DNA from 4 places in the Sporosarcina sp. P12(2017) genome. Region 1 is predicted to be linked to each of the others. Evidence: riboswitches for the same ligand, from Rfam matches in the RefSeq annotation. Region 1 holds a riboswitch; each other region holds the start of a gene.
The links. Region 1 has a riboswitch for thiamine pyrophosphate ahead of thiO (glycine oxidase ThiO). Riboswitches for the same ligand answer to the same signal wherever they lie in the genome.
Positions count from the first base shown of each region.

Region 2: it holds a riboswitch for thiamine pyrophosphate, as region 1 does, so the genes downstream of both, CSV80_RS08440 (thiamine phosphate synthase) here and thiO (glycine oxidase ThiO) in region 1, are expected to answer to the same signal.
Region 3: it holds a riboswitch for thiamine pyrophosphate, as region 1 does, so the genes downstream of both, thiC (phosphomethylpyrimidine synthase ThiC) here and thiO (glycine oxidase ThiO) in region 1, are expected to answer to the same signal.
Region 4: it holds a riboswitch for thiamine pyrophosphate, as region 1 does, so the genes downstream of both, thiM (hydroxyethylthiazole kinase) here and thiO (glycine oxidase ThiO) in region 1, are expected to answer to the same signal.

Region 1 covers NZ_PDYL01000005.1:145,174-149,367, reverse strand. The annotation lists gene CSV80_RS05705 (alpha/beta fold hydrolase) at 1-504, shown strand, start outside; gene CSV80_RS05700 (sensor domain-containing diguanylate cyclase) at 497-1,462, shown strand; gene CSV80_RS05695 (hypothetical protein) at 1,637-1,975, shown strand; TPP riboswitch at 2,264-2,375, shown strand; gene thiO (glycine oxidase ThiO) at 2,508-3,635, shown strand; gene CSV80_RS05685 (hypothetical protein) at 3,937-4,164, opposite strand.
Region 2 covers NZ_PDYL01000008.1:135,290-139,483, reverse strand. The annotation lists gene CSV80_RS08445 (phosphoribosylaminoimidazolesuccinocarboxamide synthase) at 601-1,281, opposite strand; TPP riboswitch at 1,702-1,810, shown strand; gene CSV80_RS08440 (thiamine phosphate synthase) at 1,881-2,480, shown strand; gene thiS (sulfur carrier protein ThiS) at 2,464-2,670, shown strand; gene CSV80_RS08430 (thiazole synthase) at 2,667-3,440, shown strand; gene CSV80_RS08425 (ThiF family adenylyltransferase) at 3,437-4,194, shown strand, end outside.
Region 3 covers NZ_PDYL01000025.1:23,312-27,505, forward strand. The annotation lists gene CSV80_RS16105 (response regulator transcription factor) at 1-262, shown strand, start outside; gene CSV80_RS16110 (calcium/sodium antiporter) at 328-1,281, opposite strand; TPP riboswitch at 1,865-1,982, shown strand; gene thiC (phosphomethylpyrimidine synthase ThiC) at 2,100-3,872, shown strand; gene CSV80_RS18080 (hypothetical protein) at 3,889-4,011, opposite strand.
Region 4 covers NZ_PDYL01000004.1:166,652-170,845, forward strand. The annotation lists gene adh (aldehyde dehydrogenase) at 1-155, opposite strand, end outside; gene CSV80_RS17980 (hypothetical protein) at 665-793, shown strand; gene CSV80_RS04830 (DUF3238 domain-containing protein) at 849-2,045, opposite strand; TPP riboswitch at 2,237-2,339, shown strand; gene thiM (hydroxyethylthiazole kinase) at 2,402-3,172, shown strand; gene thiD (bifunctional hydroxymethylpyrimidine kinase/phosphomethylpyrimidine kinase) at 3,192-4,007, shown strand; gene thiE (thiamine phosphate synthase) at 4,007-4,194, shown strand, end outside.

The DNA of each region.
Region 1 (4,194 bases):
CCTGATTTATTTGAACATCTTATATTAATAGGTCCTTCTCCTTATTACCTGAATGAAGTACCTGATTATTACGGTGGGTTTGAGAAGGAAGATTTAGAAGGTTTGATTCAGATGATGGACATGAATTATATCGGCTGGGCGAATTATCTAGCGCAAGTCATAATGAAGAACCCTGAAAGGCCGGAACTTTCACAGCAATTGGAGGATAACTTCTGCTCGACAGATCCGGAGGTTGCCCGTCGTTTTGCGATTGCGACCTTCTTCTCTGATCATCGAGATGATGTGAGGAAAGTGATAGTGCCATCGCTCATTCTCCAATGTTCCGATGATAGTATTGCGCCTGTTGAAGTGGGACGTTATATGCATCGGCACCTCCAGAACAGCACGCTTGAAATCATGGATGCGACAGGACATTGCCCTCATATGAGTCATCCAGAAAAAACCATTCAGCTGATTAGAAATTATTTGACTTCCGTATACAAGAGTCTTGTCACAAATGGATAGACAGCTAGATTCTGCGCCGTTCGGTTATTTCACACTGGATGATACAGGGATGATTGTTGAAATCAATCAGACGCTGCTTAGTTTACTTGGCTATCAGCTTCATGAGGTAAAGGGGAAACACATCAATCTGATATTGCCGAACGCAAGCCGGTCTTTTTATCAGCTGTACTTTTTTCCGATGATTCGATTGCAGAATAAAGTAGAAGAGATGTATTTTTCATTCAAGTCCAAAGACGGGCAGGAAATTTCCGTGCTATTGAACGCATTGCGTAATGAACGAGATGGAAAGGCTTTCAATGATTGTGCATGTCTGCGCATGAAGAATAGAATCGAGTATGAGGAAGTGATTCTTGCGGCCAAAAAGGACACGGAAACACGCAATCTACTGAAGGTGAAGCAGATACAAGAATTGGAGCGCTTGCGGATCGAGTATGAAGCGAAGCAAAATAAGTTATTAGCGTTAAATGAGACACTTCAGGAGATGGCCATTACGGATGGACTCACAGGTCTCAAGAACCGTCACTACCTACAAGAAAGTCTTTCTTCCTATTTTATGCCGCACAACGAACGGTCCTTGTCTCTTTCTTTTCTGTTAATCGATATAGACTTTTTTAAAAAGGTAAATGATACATATGGTCATTTGACGGGCGATAGCATATTGCGGGAGTTGGGACGCTTGTTTAGGGAAGAATCCAGGACAGAAGATGTGGCTGCTCGTTACGGGGGAGAAGAATTTGCTTTAGTTCTTCCAGCAACAGAGAAAGTGGAAGCTTTAGAAATAGCGGAGAGAATTCGTTGCCGAGTTGAGAATGCGGATTGGAATAGCTATGGTGTTACCGTCAGTATTGGGGTAGCGACCAAGGTGCCAGGAGATACGGAGAATTCTTTGCAGTCTAGAGCAGATTGGGCATTGTATACTTCAAAAGATAATGGACGGAATCGGATTACGTTTGGTTAAGGTACCAGGTCCCCGCACAATTCAAACACAATTCGGGTAATTGAATATGGGAAAGATAAAGGCGGTAAGGCCAAAACATTTTATCGAACGACTGGCATCCTTGGTATATGGAATTTCTGTCTGCAGCATGGACTTCCTTCACATCAGTCAATCACTGCGGAGCAAAAGAAGAATATGGCAGACGGGTTGTCGAGTATTGCGATCACCAATCTAAAGAAGAGTGGTGGCGGTGTAAGTAGCAATATGGACGAAATTCTACTACAAGACGAATATGCAAAAGAATTGTGGATGAAAGAGATTGAATTGATTAACCCCGATATAGTTGTGTGCTGTGGCACGTTCTCGGTCGTTAAATCAGTAGTAGGTTTTCAGACAGAAGTCTGTGACTCAGGTGCGCTGTATGGAGATGCTCTTGGCACTCGCTTTGTTGAATTTATGCATCCAATGTATCGTGTCAGTCCGAAGATTATTTATGCTTATTTCAAGGAAACTATGCAGTCGTGCCGTTCATAAAAAAGGGGTACTGATCCACTAAGTAAATTAGAAAACTTAACAGATCAACAACAAAAAGCCTCCTTGGTTATTTTCAGTCGAGGAATTTTTGTTGTTTTCAAATTGAAGCATTAACTAAAGTAGTTGCGTGAAAAATCTAAAGAGGAATCGCTTTCGGGTACGCTGTGCACGAAACTATTCAGCCCATACACTACAATTGCATGCAAAATCACCTTGCACAGGCACCGATCCACAATAAATTTAAAATGACAAATTCTAACTAGTATGTTAATCTGAAAAAAATGAATATTCATCCACTGGAGGTGCCTTTGAAAAAAGGCTGAGATCAAAGTGATTGACTTTGGGACTCTTGGAACCTGATCCAGCTCGTACTGGCGAAGGGAAGTGGCACTGCTTACATCACTTGTATGTTATGGACTGTATACATGAGGCGCTGCTTTCTTCTATGAAAGTGGCGTTTTTCACTTCCTAACAGGCCGGTATAGATGTTCAATGGTATCAGTATTTAGGTCATCTTTGAGGAGTGGAAACAATGAAGACATATGATCATATTGTTATTGGCGGAGGAGTAATAGGTTGTTCCATTGCTTATCGACTGGCCAAAGAAGGCTTAAGCGTAGCTGTTTTTGATGCAGGCAAAGCCGGACAGGCCTCTATGGCAGCAGGAGGGATGCTTGGGGCGCAAAATGAGTTTGAGCAGGACAATCCGTTGTTGGGAATCGCACTGGAAAGCCGAGCGATGTTCCCTCAACTTCGTGATGAATTGCTGTCCGAAACGGGTATAGACATTGATTTACGAACAGCTGGCCTGATCAAAACGGCCGCGACAGAACAGGATCGTGACGAGCTGCATCGGCAGTATCACTTTTTATCCGAAAAGGACCCATCCATTCAGTGGCTTGAGCCGGAAGAAGTGCCGAAGATCGAACCTTGTATGATGTCCCAAACTGCCGGTGCTATTTTTCTGGAAAAAGACCATCAAGTGAAAGCCCCCTTGCTCGCACAGGCCTTTTTGAAAGCAGCAATGAATGCCGGTGCCCATGTATATGAAGAAACAAAGGCTCTTCGTCTGCTGATTCAGCACAACCGGATAGTGGGGGTTGATACTTCAATCGGCTCGCTTTATGCAACTCAAGTGACGATTGCAGCCGGTGCCTGGAGCAGCCATCTCTTAGCTGACACTGATTTTTCCTTGCCCGTCATTCCTGTGAAAGGTGAATGCTTGTCAATCCGGCTGGCCGGCCCTGCACCGGTCAAAACGGTTTTTGCGGTAGACGGCTGTTATATTGTGCCGAAACGAAATAAGGAAATGCTCATCGGTGCAACGTCTATTCCCGGTTCCTTTGATACATCAGTAACGGCTCATGGCATTCTTTCGCTATTACAACGGGCTTCCCGCCTATTGCCTGTGCTTAGTGATGGAGTGATCCACCGAACATGGGTCGGTGTACGTCCCCAAGCCGCAGACCATCTGCCGATCATGGGGTCTCATCCGTTCATCGACGGGCTGCATATATGTACCGGTCATTACCGAAACGGCATTTTGCTTAGCCCGATTACAGGTATACTGATGAAGGATTACATAAACGGCTGTCAGAAGACGCATGAGTTGCTTACTCCTTTTGCTTTAAGTGGCGCCAGGTTGAGTTACCAAGCCTAGGTTGCAGCATATAGTGGGTGGAAGTCCTGCCGAGAATGAATTAGCCATTCACTCGTAGCGAGTCTTGGAGGATGTGAGGAACATACTGTGCATGTGTTAAATGGGCGAAACGAATGCTATCATTGCTGTTGATTTTGGATAGTTATCGCGGTGATTATGTTGTCGTTTGCGGTCCAGTGTAATTTTTAGGAATCATTACACTACGTAAAGTATGTGCTACTTAAATATTTTTTCAATTCACGTAGTTCAATATATGTAAAAATACAGCTGCCACTATTAAAGTGGCGGCTGCATTTATTCATCAGTGTTTACGATGATGAAACAGACGGGACAGGCCTTTCAGAATGATCGCCAAGGCGAACAACACGATGATGATCACGATGATCACTGCAACGGCTAAAAGCAGCAGGTTTGTACCGACGACCGCCAATACAGCGGGCACAATTAAAAACAAGCCGAGCAAAGCATATCCGGCTATAAGCCCGAAGAAGAAAAGCTGTTCTTTGCTTACATGTTCATGTTTTGACATAAACTTCACCTCCTTGCTGTACTATATGTA
Region 2 (4,194 bases), on a different contig from region 1:
TCTCCTCCAAGTTCTCTTACATGTAGTTTTACAAATTTTCATCATCTGAAATTCTCTAAGATGTGTGCTTCTTCATCCGAGAACACCATCTAACTGAAATACGTTCGTCGAATAGTCATCAATGTGAGGTTTTAAGGACCGAGCAAACACGCTCGGCAGATTCTTCTTATGAATCTAGCGGATATAGCAAGGGTACTTACGTAGAAAAGCCAAAATGGAGATTCGTGCTGGCTACTATGGGTGCTATCTTTCTGCCTTGCGGTATGAAGTGCAAAAAAGAGCGCCTTTACAAAAGCGGGGAGCTTTTGTTCATGGAAACAGCAGATATATTAAAGATTCGCTGATATGAAAGACACTTTCAATATCTTGAATTTACTACCATACGTATTCATCCAACCAACGTTCACACACTGGTGAAGAAGCAAACTATGTGTCTCCTCTGACACTGGTTGTAATTATAGGAAACTCTGAAAACGTTGTCAACAGTAAATATATCAATTTATTTATTTGATTAAAAAGTAAAGTACTGATAAGTCAGTCAGCGTATAGCCTAAGAGGGAATATAAAAAACCGGAAACAATTTTCGTTTCCGGTTGAATTTTATGAAAATAATATCTTTTCTAATTCCATTGGTGCAATATATGTATCCCCTTGATAAACACGCATATTACCACCTGAAATTTCATCAATCAACATGATGTTTCGCTCAGGATCGCGACCAAATTCCAATTTGATATCATATAGCTCTAACCCTTTTTCCGCCATCTCTGATCGAACGACTTCAGAAATTTGCTGAGTTAATTCTTTAAGCGTTGCGTATTCTTCATGCGTTAAAATATGAAGTTGCGCCAAAGCATCTTCTGAAATAGGTGGATCTTGACGTTCATCGTCTTTTAGCGTCACTTCCACGAAAGCATCCAATACTTGCCCTTCTTCAGCATACGCACCGAATCTGCGCAAGAAACTTCCGACCGCACGGTATCGACAAATCACTTCTAATCCTTTACCAAAGACCGTAGCAGGTTTCACCGTCATCGTCACTTCATCCAGATCAGCATTGATGTAATGTGTTGGTACGTTTTGCTCCTCCAATTTCTCGAAAAAGTATTTCGTCATGCGAAGTCCAGACTTCCCAGCACCATCAATCGTCAGGCCTACTGTGTTAGCACCTGGATCGAATACACCATCTTCCCCTGTTACATCATCCTTGAATTTCAATAGCACGTGGCCATCTTCCAAGCGGTAGACGTCTTTCGTTTTACCAGAATAGGTTAATTTCATCCGTACGATTCTCCTCTATTCATAAATGTGTACTACCTATTCAGTATAAAGCACTTTGACGAGAAGAAAAAGTATTGTTTGACGAAAGTTGATAGGCATCATGACAGATTTCACAAAATACTCTTATACTTAGGATCACACATACACTTTAAAGAGGAGGAAATGAATCATATACTTTCATACGGTTACCTTCTACCTTTAATTCGGAGCGCTTTTTGAAATACGTACTCTTCCATCAAGGCAAGTATTGAACCGGCTCTACAAGAAGCAAGCATCCTTTGAAACAATAAAATTATGGAAATCATTGTAAATGGTGTAGAAATCGGTATCGGTAATCAAATCGCTGAATGAGTACATATGTAAAAGAAACTCTTTTCATTCCGCCACACACATGATAAGCTAGTTGTGAAAACCAAATATTTTGACTATTAGGGGAATCCTTCACAAGGACTGAGAAAAGAGTGTGGCTCTGAAACCCTTATCACCTGAACAGGTTAGCACCTGCGGAGGGAAGTGGCGAGTCGTACCGTACGTATTTCTGTCGACATTTCTACCACTTTCCGATTCGGGAAGTGGTTTTTTCTATTGGAGGGGAATGAATGGAATTACTTGGCGTGACCGACGACCGTCTTTCAATTGATGAACTTACGCTACACTTGCAGCAGACTGCACCGTTTCTTGACGCCATCATTTTGCGGGAAAAGTCCAAGACAGATGAACAGCTTATAAATATAGTCACGCGCCTTGCAAGTGCTGGATTTCCACTCAACAAGCTCATTCTACATGCCAGACCTCACCTAGCTAGCAGGCTGAACTTATCAAAAGTACAGCTGACCGGTTATGGCATGTCTTTACCAGATGCACATCAAGAATTTCCTGAGCTGGCATTCGGTTGCTCGATTCATTCGTTGGCAGAAGCAAAGGAAGCTGTGAAAGAAGGAGCAGACTGGCTTTTGTACGGGCATATTTTCGCGACGAAATCGAAGCCCGGATTGCCAGCGCGCGGCACGGAAGAATTGTTTTCTATTGCAGAGTGTAGTTCGATTCCCGTGTATGCGATCGGTGGAATTCAGCCGCGTCACTTGCCCAATTTACAGCGAAACAATGTAGCAGGTGCTGCCGTATTATCCCCTATGCGTTCACTAAAAGTCTTACAAAGTTATAGAAATGGAGTGTCGTCTGATGGAGAAAATGATTGATTTGAACGGAAAATCGTATTCGGTCGTTCCGGAAGTAGGGACGATTCAGCAGTTACTTGAGCATTTAGGACTTGGCGATCGTATTTTGATTGTGGAGAAAAACAAAGAAATTTTGCAGAAAGATTACTATGACGCACCAATTATGGACCGAGACCAAATTGAAATCATACATTTTGTAGGAGGCGGATGAAAATGTTAAAAATAGCAGATAAAAAATTCTCTTCACGGTTATTACTAGGTACGGGGAAATATCCTTCATTTAAAATACAAAAGCAAGCAGTTGCGGTATCAGAAGCAGAGATCCTGACGTTCGCGGTACGACGCATGGATATTTTTGAGAAGTCACAGCCCAATTTCCTCGAACAACTAGATTTAACGCGCTATACATTGCTACCGAATACGGCAGGAGCGAGCACAGCAGAAGAAGCTGTACATATCGCACGTCTCGCAAAAGCATCCGGACTTTGCGACATGGTAAAGGTGGAAATCATCGGGTGTAGCCGTTCATTGCTCCCCGATCCCGTGGAAACATTACGCGCGTCTGAAATGCTGTTAGAGGAAGGCTTCATTGTATTACCCTATACGTCAGACGACGTAGTGCTTGCAAGAAAACTATGTGAATTAGGTGTTCACGCTATCATGCCGGGTGCTGCGCCGATCGGTTCGGGCAGAGGCATTCTGAACCCACTGAATTTATCCTTTATTATTGAGCAATCCAATGTACCTGTCATCATTGACGCAGGCGTCGGCTCGCCAAAAGACGCGGCTTTTGCGATGGAACTCGGAGCAGACGGCGTTTTACTGAATACCGCAGTATCGGAAGCCGCAAATCCTGTCATGATGGCAGAGGCAATGAAGTTGGCGATTGAAGCGGGTCGTCTCGGCTATAAGGCAGGACGTATGCCAGTACGCGATTATGGCGTAGCTAGCAGTCCGACTGAAGGGCTCGTGACAAATTGAGCAGTAAATATTCTCGGCAAGAGTTGTTTGCACCTATCGGACTAGTTGGGCAACAACGTATCCGCGAAGCAAAAGTTTTCGTCCTAGGAGCTGGTGCACTCGGCTCTTCCGGAGCGGAGATGCTGGTGCGTGCAGGTGTCGGCGAACTGACGATTGTCGATCGCGATATTTTGGAGTGGACTAATCTTCATAGACAACAATTATATACAGAGCAAGATGTGATCAATCAATTGCCGAAAGCGATCGCAGCGGAAAGTCGATTACGTGCTATCAATAGCGATGTGAAAGTTCGCGGGATTGTGGCGGATGTAACGCCTGAAAACGTCCTCGAGTTATTCGAAGGACATCAGTTCATTCTCGACGGCACAGATAATATAGAAACTCGGTTACTAGCAAACGACGCTGCATTACAACTCGGCATACCATTCTTCATGGGTGCTTGCGTCGGTAGCTACGGGCTGACGTTTCCTATCGGTGTAAAAGAAGGATCGCCCTGCCTGCATTGTCTGCTCGAAGCTTTGCCGCCACAGTCTTTGACTTGCGATACAGTCGGCGTCATCTCGCCAATCGTTGTCACAACTGCCGCTCGTCAAACCGCCGAACTGCTGAAGTGTATAACGGGCGCGACGATGGAACCCCGCCTCGAATCCGTTGATCTATGGACAGGCGAACGCGCCGCAATGAACGTGCAAAGCATGAAGAAACCCGGTTGTCCAAGTTGCTCAGACACCCCAGTCTATCCTTATCTGTCTGC
Region 3 (4,194 bases), on a different contig from region 1:
GTCCTATTCCATCCTGTATGACACGCATGAAGTGCGTCTTACGTTAAAGGAGTTCTATATTATAGAAGCGATGATGACTCGGCCAAATCGGACGTTTACCCGGGAAGACTTGCTTCAAGTAGCTTGGGAATTTGACACGTATACAGAGGTTCGGACAGTCGATTCACATATTCGAAATTTACGGGATAAGTTGAGGAAATCAAATTTTCTAATTGACGAGATTTTGGTGACGGTTTGGGGTATCGGCTATAAGTGGAGATAACTACATATCATGCTATAAAGATAGAAAAGGCTACTTTCCACGAATGAATGGAGAGTAGCCTTTTCTTAATTACGTAAAATAACATACACAAGATACACGACGTACGCTACAGCTAGCATGAGCCCTTCACGCTTACCAATTTTGAAGCCAGTTCTAGCGAATAGCAATAATACTAGGGTCAATACAAGCATAATGATGACGTCAATAAACACTTTATCGTTCACTGCGATAGGCGTAATGACAGAGGAAGCCCCGAGAACAAACAGGATGTTAAAAATATTGCTACCGACGATGTTCCCTAAAGCGATTTCACTTTCTTTTTTCAAAGCCGCTGAAATTGATGTAACCAATTCAGGCAATGACGTACCGATCGCAATGATCGTAAGACCGACTAATGTTTCGCTCATGCCAAGAGAATAAGCGATTTTCGTGGCGTTGCTAACGACCAAATCGCCTCCGAATATAATCGCTGCCAACCCGACTAGCGTAATTAGTATATTCTTCCCCCACTTCACATTATCAGTGGCTTGTGTAAGTGTAGCATTTTGACGACTTCGAAGGCCAAGTTCAATCACATAGTACATAAAGATCGAAAGGAATAGTAAGAAAATAATTCCATCGCCGCGTGTGATCATATTGCTGCTGAAGCCTTGTAATGCCATATCACTCATCAACACCAACATGACTATACTTGCTAATAAAGTGAACGGAATCTCTTTCCGGATAGTCTCACTTTGTACCTTCAACGGAAACAGAAATGCCGCCATCCCGACAACGATGGTGATATTGAATATATTACTTCCGACTACGTTCCCCACTGCGACGTCTGCGTTTCCGCCCATCGCTGCAATAATACTGACCGTCGCTTCTGGTGAACTAGTTCCGAGCGCTACAATGGTGAGACCAATCAAAATAGGTGGAATTTGCAACAGTCTTGCAATATTTGAAGAGCCATCCACGAAATAGTCGGCACCTTTTATTAATAATACAAATCCAATAATGAGTAAAACATAGGACATATATTGGTTACCTCCTCCATAGGAATGATATTTCTAATTAGTTGTATGCAAGTGTGTCTAGACTACAATAAAATAATTGCATCAATTACTGCATACTTGATGCATATTATGACAAGCACCATGATAAAAACAAAATATGTATGTGACTTTACTTCCCCATAGCATTCATCCTTCTCAATCCCAGATATGTTATACAATGTAAACTCTACTACACTGATCCTTCCCCCTTTTATTTTTTCTTTTTGATTATCTCACGTCATCACTACTTATGCATCTTACAAGTCATACAAAACATTCATTTCTCATCATTACATGCTTTCTTGAGTGTTGTTGAAAAGATTTTATAAAAATAGCTTGTCCATAGATCTATCTTTACAGACAAGGCAACGATATAATTTTCCAGAAACTTACTATAGGACTGAATGTACAATATTTTGGGGGTTTTCTTCTGATTACGCATTTCTGCTTCCTCACCAATCACACTAGTTACGGGTAAATAACGGAACCTATGAAAATTAACAGAATAATTACTCTTTAAAAACCGATTTAGGTATGGTATACTATTCCTGTTCGAACAATTAAATACTAATACTAGGGGTGTCCAACGTTATTGGACTGAGATGGAATGACAGTACACGCATTCCGGACTCTTTGGACCTGATCTGGCTCGTACCAGCGTAGGGAAGTTTTCATTTTATCAGCAACGCTTATTTTGCGTTTTGAAGACCAGGTCCTATCTACGGAACTGGTCTTTTTTGTTGCCGATTCCCATCACTTGAATCGAGTCATGTCGCCCCTTAAAAGGAGACGATGACAAAATGCAAGAGAAGAAAGAAGAAATCCGTATCCATGAATGTTTTCCGGCAAGTAGCAAGACTTATGTACAAGGAAGTCGTCCTGACATACTCGTACCGATGCGCGAAATTGAACTATCACCAACTGTAACTGATCAAGGTGAAATACCAAATGAACCTTTCCGTGTCTATGATACAAGCGGGAAATATACGGAAGCTGGTTATCAAGTGGATATCCAAAAAGGACTCCCGAATATTAAGAAGAACTGGATAGTTGAACGAAATGACGTGGAAGAGTATGAAGGTCGGCAAGTGAAGCCACAGGATAATGGGTACCGTTCAATGGAAAAAATGAAAAATGACGCAGAATTTCCATTGTTGAAACGCAAACCATTACGAGCAAAAAGTGGCATGAATGTTACACAAATGCATTATGCACGCAAAGGAATCATTACACCTGAAATGGAATTCATTGCAATCCGCGAAAATGTAACGCCTGAACTTGTACGGGATGAAGTGGCGAGAGGACGGGCGATTATACCGTCTAATATTAACCATCCAGAAGCGGAACCGATGATTATCGGTAGTAAATTCCATGTGAAAATCAATGCGAATATCGGAAATTCTGCGGTCTCCTCATCAATTGCTGAGGAAGTGGAAAAGATGACATGGGCTACACGTTGGGGTGCAGATAATATCATGGATTTATCAACGGGAAAGAACATTCATACAACACGTGAATGGATCATCCGCAACTCACCTGTCCCAGTGGGAACGGTCCCATTATATCAAGCGTTGGAAAAAGTAAACGGCAAAGTGGAAGATCTCTCATGGGAAGTATTCCGCGACACATTGATTGAGCAGGCTGAGCAAGGTGTCAGCTACTTTACCATTCATGCGGGTGTTCTGCTCCGTTATATTCCCATGACGATTCATCGTGTGACCGGCATTGTCTCACGTGGTGGTTCTATTATGGCCCAGTGGTGTATGTTGCATCATAAAGAAAGTTTTCTATACACACACTTTGAAGATATATGTGAAATTATGAAACAGTACGATATCGCGTTTTCCTTGGGAGATGGATTACGTCCCGGCTCAATTGCTGATGCCAATGACGAGGCACAATTCGCTGAACTTGAAACACTTGGCGAACTAACGAAGATTGCTTGGTCCCATGATGTGCAAGTCATGGTAGAAGGTCCTGGACATGTGCCTATGCATTTAATTAAGGAAAATATGGATAAGCAAATGGAGATTTGTCAAGAAGCGCCTTTTTATACACTCGGTCCTTTGACGACAGATATTGCTCCTGCCTATGACCACATCACATCTGCTATTGGTGCGGCTATGATCGGCTGGTTCGGGACAGCGATGTTATGTTATGTAACCCCTAAAGAACATCTTGGTCTACCGAATAAAGATGATGTGCGTGAAGGCGTCATTACGTATAAAATTGCAGCCCATGCAGCTGATTTAGCAAAAGGTCATCCGAATGCATATAAACGCGACAACGCATTATCAAAAGCCCGTTTCGAATTCCGTTGGCGAGATCAATTTAATTTAAGTTTGGATCCTGAACGCGCGATGGAATATCATGATGAAACATTGCCGGCTGAAGGAGCCAAGATCGCCCACTTCTGTTCGATGTGCGGACCTAAATTTTGCAGTATGCGAATTTCACACGACATTAGAAAATATGCTGATGAAAACAGTTTAGAAGAGAAGCTAGCAATGGAAAGTGGCATGAAGGAAAAGGCTGAAGAATTTAAAAAATCCGGTGCTGAAATCTATCTTTAATAAGGAGTGAATGGAGTTATGACAACCGAACAGTTAATTCATCAGATCTCTGTAAAACGCCGAAATCTTCATCAGTTAGAAGAACAGTTGGCTCTCCTGCAAGCACAATGCATACACGAATATACAGAAACTGTAACATATAGGAAATGTATGAAATGCTTGAAGATCGAGAGTGTCCATTATTAATACATGTTCTGCTATTCAAATACAGGCTTTGTGCTCTATTGGCTTTCTGAAAAACTCATCGGTATTGTGACGTACTATCGTTTTCCATTCACGCGCCCAATTACACAAATACTTTTAGCCGTTGTCCTTTAAAAGT
Region 4 (4,194 bases), on a different contig from region 1:
TTACCTGTAACTGGCGTTGAATTATCGAAATACTGGCCTTTTACTGGTGCCGTCCACTTACCACCGATGAAGTTATCATAGCGTTCTTTGAACTGAACCTTGGAACCTTCTGTATTTGGATTTGCGTAAACTAGATTTTCTGAAGCTTGTACCATACTGCGTCACACTCCCTGTTCTCATTATTTTGCTTGTATCTCAGCGCAATCATTATGCACGCAAAGCTATTATACGAAACATAGTTTCACTTTATTCCTGACGTGTACGCTTTCATAAGCTACCTTTTATTCTAAACTAATTAGTAAGCGCTTTCAACCAAATACTATCATAAATCAAGCGAGTCATAGAGTCCGATATTACCGTTCTACTTTTATTCATTACAAAGACTATTAAACTGCACATTTTAGGCAATGCTAAGAGAAAGTACTTTAGTGGAAAGGGGTTCTTATGAATCAAAAGAGCTCTATCAGCGTTCTGCATGTCATACTCTTATCTATGACGGTTATTGGACTGAAACTTCATGTAACAATTATTTCTTCACTGCTGGAGGATGCTCGAAGAGATGGTTGGATATCAGTCATAATTGCGTTTCTTGCTTTATTCCCCTTTATCTTTCTCTTTATCTATATACAAAAAATTCCGAACGGAAACATTTGATAGAAAGGAATTGAGGACATGGAAGAAATATGAACAAGATGGAGAAATTGAACTAACAGAGGAATCGTTCGGGAAATTGAACGTACGAGTCACAAAACTAAATTCAGACCAAAAGAGTTTTCAAGAAACGATCAAATAGAACGGCATAGTTAAATGAACAGCCGCAATCTACTATGGATTGCGGCCGTTCATTGTTAATTACACGTCATATAACGCCAATAATTATCTCCGAGCACACCCGACAAATATGCCAACCCTTCACTTTCAGTACGATGCACCGAGCGCCAATCCTCGTCATCAAGTGCTAAATAAATTTCATGGTGAGGCGCATCATTATGATAGCCAACCAGGTCTAGATTCCCTTGCTGATCCAAATGGGCTTTCACTTCATAATGAATAGGCGGTGAAGCGGTTAGTGGATTGCCCACGTCATGGTTGATTGCAAAATGTACTTCGGTCGAGCTTCCTTCCAACCTCTCGATTTCTATACCGTCTACAGAAGCATGGTCATGACGTTTATACCGTTTCATATAATTCAATCCAATAGAGGGTCCAGTTGCTTTCGTAAATTGCAGTGCGCTGTCTCCTCCAATAAACTTTCCTTCTATATCGACACGGGTGCGGAAGCTTTTTCCTTCTGGATTGAAGTCCCGATCATCCCCTGTAAAGTATGGGATCGGTGAAAAGAGATTCGGATTTTTTATGATATCTTCCTTTAAAAATGTTGTATAGCGGAACTTCCATTGCTTCACTTCATTTATTTTTTCCCTGTCAGCCACCGGTTTTAGTAATCGATCCCGTTGCTTAACACGGACGGAAAAAGTATAAACTTCTTCTGTTGGTTTATTATCAGGATCTGGGGGCATAATCACTTCATACACTTTAGATGCAATTGATTTACTGACATTCATTTTCTGATTGCTGTCAATCAACGGACGCGTTGCCGAAACACTGTATACCACCGGCTCCGAAGAATTCGTCTGGCGATCAATAAAACGATTATCAGTAATTGTCTCGAGGTATTGACCGTTACGGTAAATATCGAACTTCTCCACATCCTTAATCCACTCCCATGACAATGCAATTTGCGATGGAGCAGCCATCGTTGTAATTACTAAGCGTTGTAAAGGATGTTCATCTTTCTGTACTTCTGTCAGGGCTGATGTTTGGATAACAATTACATTTTTAACCCGTCCTTCTTCCACTCGTTCCACTGTATATTGGAAGGGATGTGACGGATCCAGCTCCCCGTCCGTAAACTTCGGGGCTGTCCCTTCGTATACTTGCCGATCATCTTTATAGACACGGTAATAACCACCTATATCACTCCATGTAAACGTTATATCACCCAACGAATGATCCATCTGTTGAATTTCAAATAATTTCTCCATTTGCGATCTGCTCCCTTTTATCTATTTCATCTGAAACAGTTATACGCCTTCAGATAATTATGTAACATTCAGCTTATAGTTATACCTGTTCTTCTATGCGCAATCACTCATTTTCACTTACTTCCACCTCGTTATACCAGTATTATTTCAACCTTTTTCATGTATATGATATAATGAGCTCGTCTGATACATTCCACCACTAGGGGTGCCTTCTTTTTGGCTGAGATGCAATTATGCAAACCCTTTGAACCTGATCTAGTACATACTAGCGGAGGAAAGTGGGTAGTTTTTATACCCAACCGCCCATCTATGCATGGGCTTTTTGTATATATACCTTTAATGGGAGGAAGAGAAACATGCAACTTATTCAACAACTTCGTCAAAGGCAACCGCTCGTTCATTGCATCACAAATTTTGTAGTTGCGAATTTCCAAGCAAATGGTTTACTTGCACTAGGTGCTTCTCCCGTTATGGCGGATGCAGTAGAAGAAGCAGAAGATATCGCAAGAATTGCAGATTGTAGTATTTTAAATATCGGTACGTTAAAACAACAGACAGTGGATGCAATGATTTTAGCGGGAAACAGTGCCCGCGCAGCAGGAAAACCTGTCGTACTAGACCCTGTTGGTGCAGGTGCCACACCTTTTCGTAAAGCTAGCGTCCTAAAAGTACTGGACGAAGTAGATATCACACTGATTCGCTGTAATACAGGCGAACTAGCTGCGATTGCAGATATACCCTGGGCCGCGAAGGGTGTCGATGCAGGAGAAGGTTCAGCAGACATCGAGGATATAGCAAAAAAGACTGCACGCAAGTACAACTGTCTGGTAGCAGTTTCAGGTGAAGTCGATATTGTTACGGACGGACATTCTACACTATCTATTACAGGCGGTCACCCCATGATGACTACCATTACAGGTATGGGATGTTTACTCAGCTCTGTTACAGGTGCTTTTCTTGCCGTAGGAATGGAACGTCCGCTAGAAGCTGTGGCAGACGCACTTTCATTTTATAAACGAGCTGGTGAACAAACAGCAAAAACTTCAAGTGGCCCCGGAGACTTTGCTGTGAACTTCTTAAATACATTACATACATTGGATCGCGAATCAAAAACATTTTTGGCATAATAGACAGGAGGTTTTTTAATTGACAGTACAAGTAGCATTGACCATTGCTGGTTCGGATAGCGGAGGAGGTGCAGGAATTCAGGCTGACTTAAAGACGTTTCAGGAGCTAGGCGTATTCGGAACTTCTGCACTAACTGCAGTGACTGCTCAGAACACGCACGGTGTTCACGGTGTTTATCCAATACAGACCGACGGGGTCATAACACAAATACGGGCTGTGCTTGATGATTTTGATGTAAAAGCATGTAAAACCGGAATGCTGTTTTCGGCTGATATTATTACTGAAGTAGCTGCGCTATTAAAAGAATACCCCCCAATTCCTTTAGTCATCGACCCTGTCATGATTGCAAAGGGTGGACAATCTTTATTGCAACAACAGGCGATTCAAGCACTAAAAGAACATTTACTACCGCTAGCTACAATTGTGACACCAAATATTCCTGAAGCGGAAGTGCTGACCGGAATGAAAATACAGACAGACGAAGACATTCAGCAAGCTGCAACTGCTTTTATTAAGATGGGAGCGAAAGCTGTCGTGATGAAAGGCGGTCACCGTAGCGATGTACTGGATGCAAAGGATTATTATGCCGATGCAGAAGGTCAGTCATTCACCGTGACAGCACCTTGGATCCAAACTAAAGACACACATGGAACTGGATGCACATTTGCGGCTGCACTGACCAGTTTCCTGGCAAAAGGCTATTCCATTCCGGATGCAGTTGCCGAAGCGAAGCAATTCATACAGGCTGCGATTGAAAACGGCTTGAAGATCGGTTCAGGACACGGACCGACAAATCACTGGGCATATGGTCAGCTGAAAAAGGAGATGCACTGATGCGAAATATGGAAGTAAAGAAAGCATTACGCTTATATTTTGTAATGGGCACGCCAAACTCAGGAAGTCAGGATCCATTAGCAATAGTAGAGGCAGCTCTTCGCGGTGGTATCACATGTTTTCAATTGCGTGAGAAAGGATCGAACGCACTTGAAGGCGACGCTTTGCTCGGATTCGCCAAAAAGTG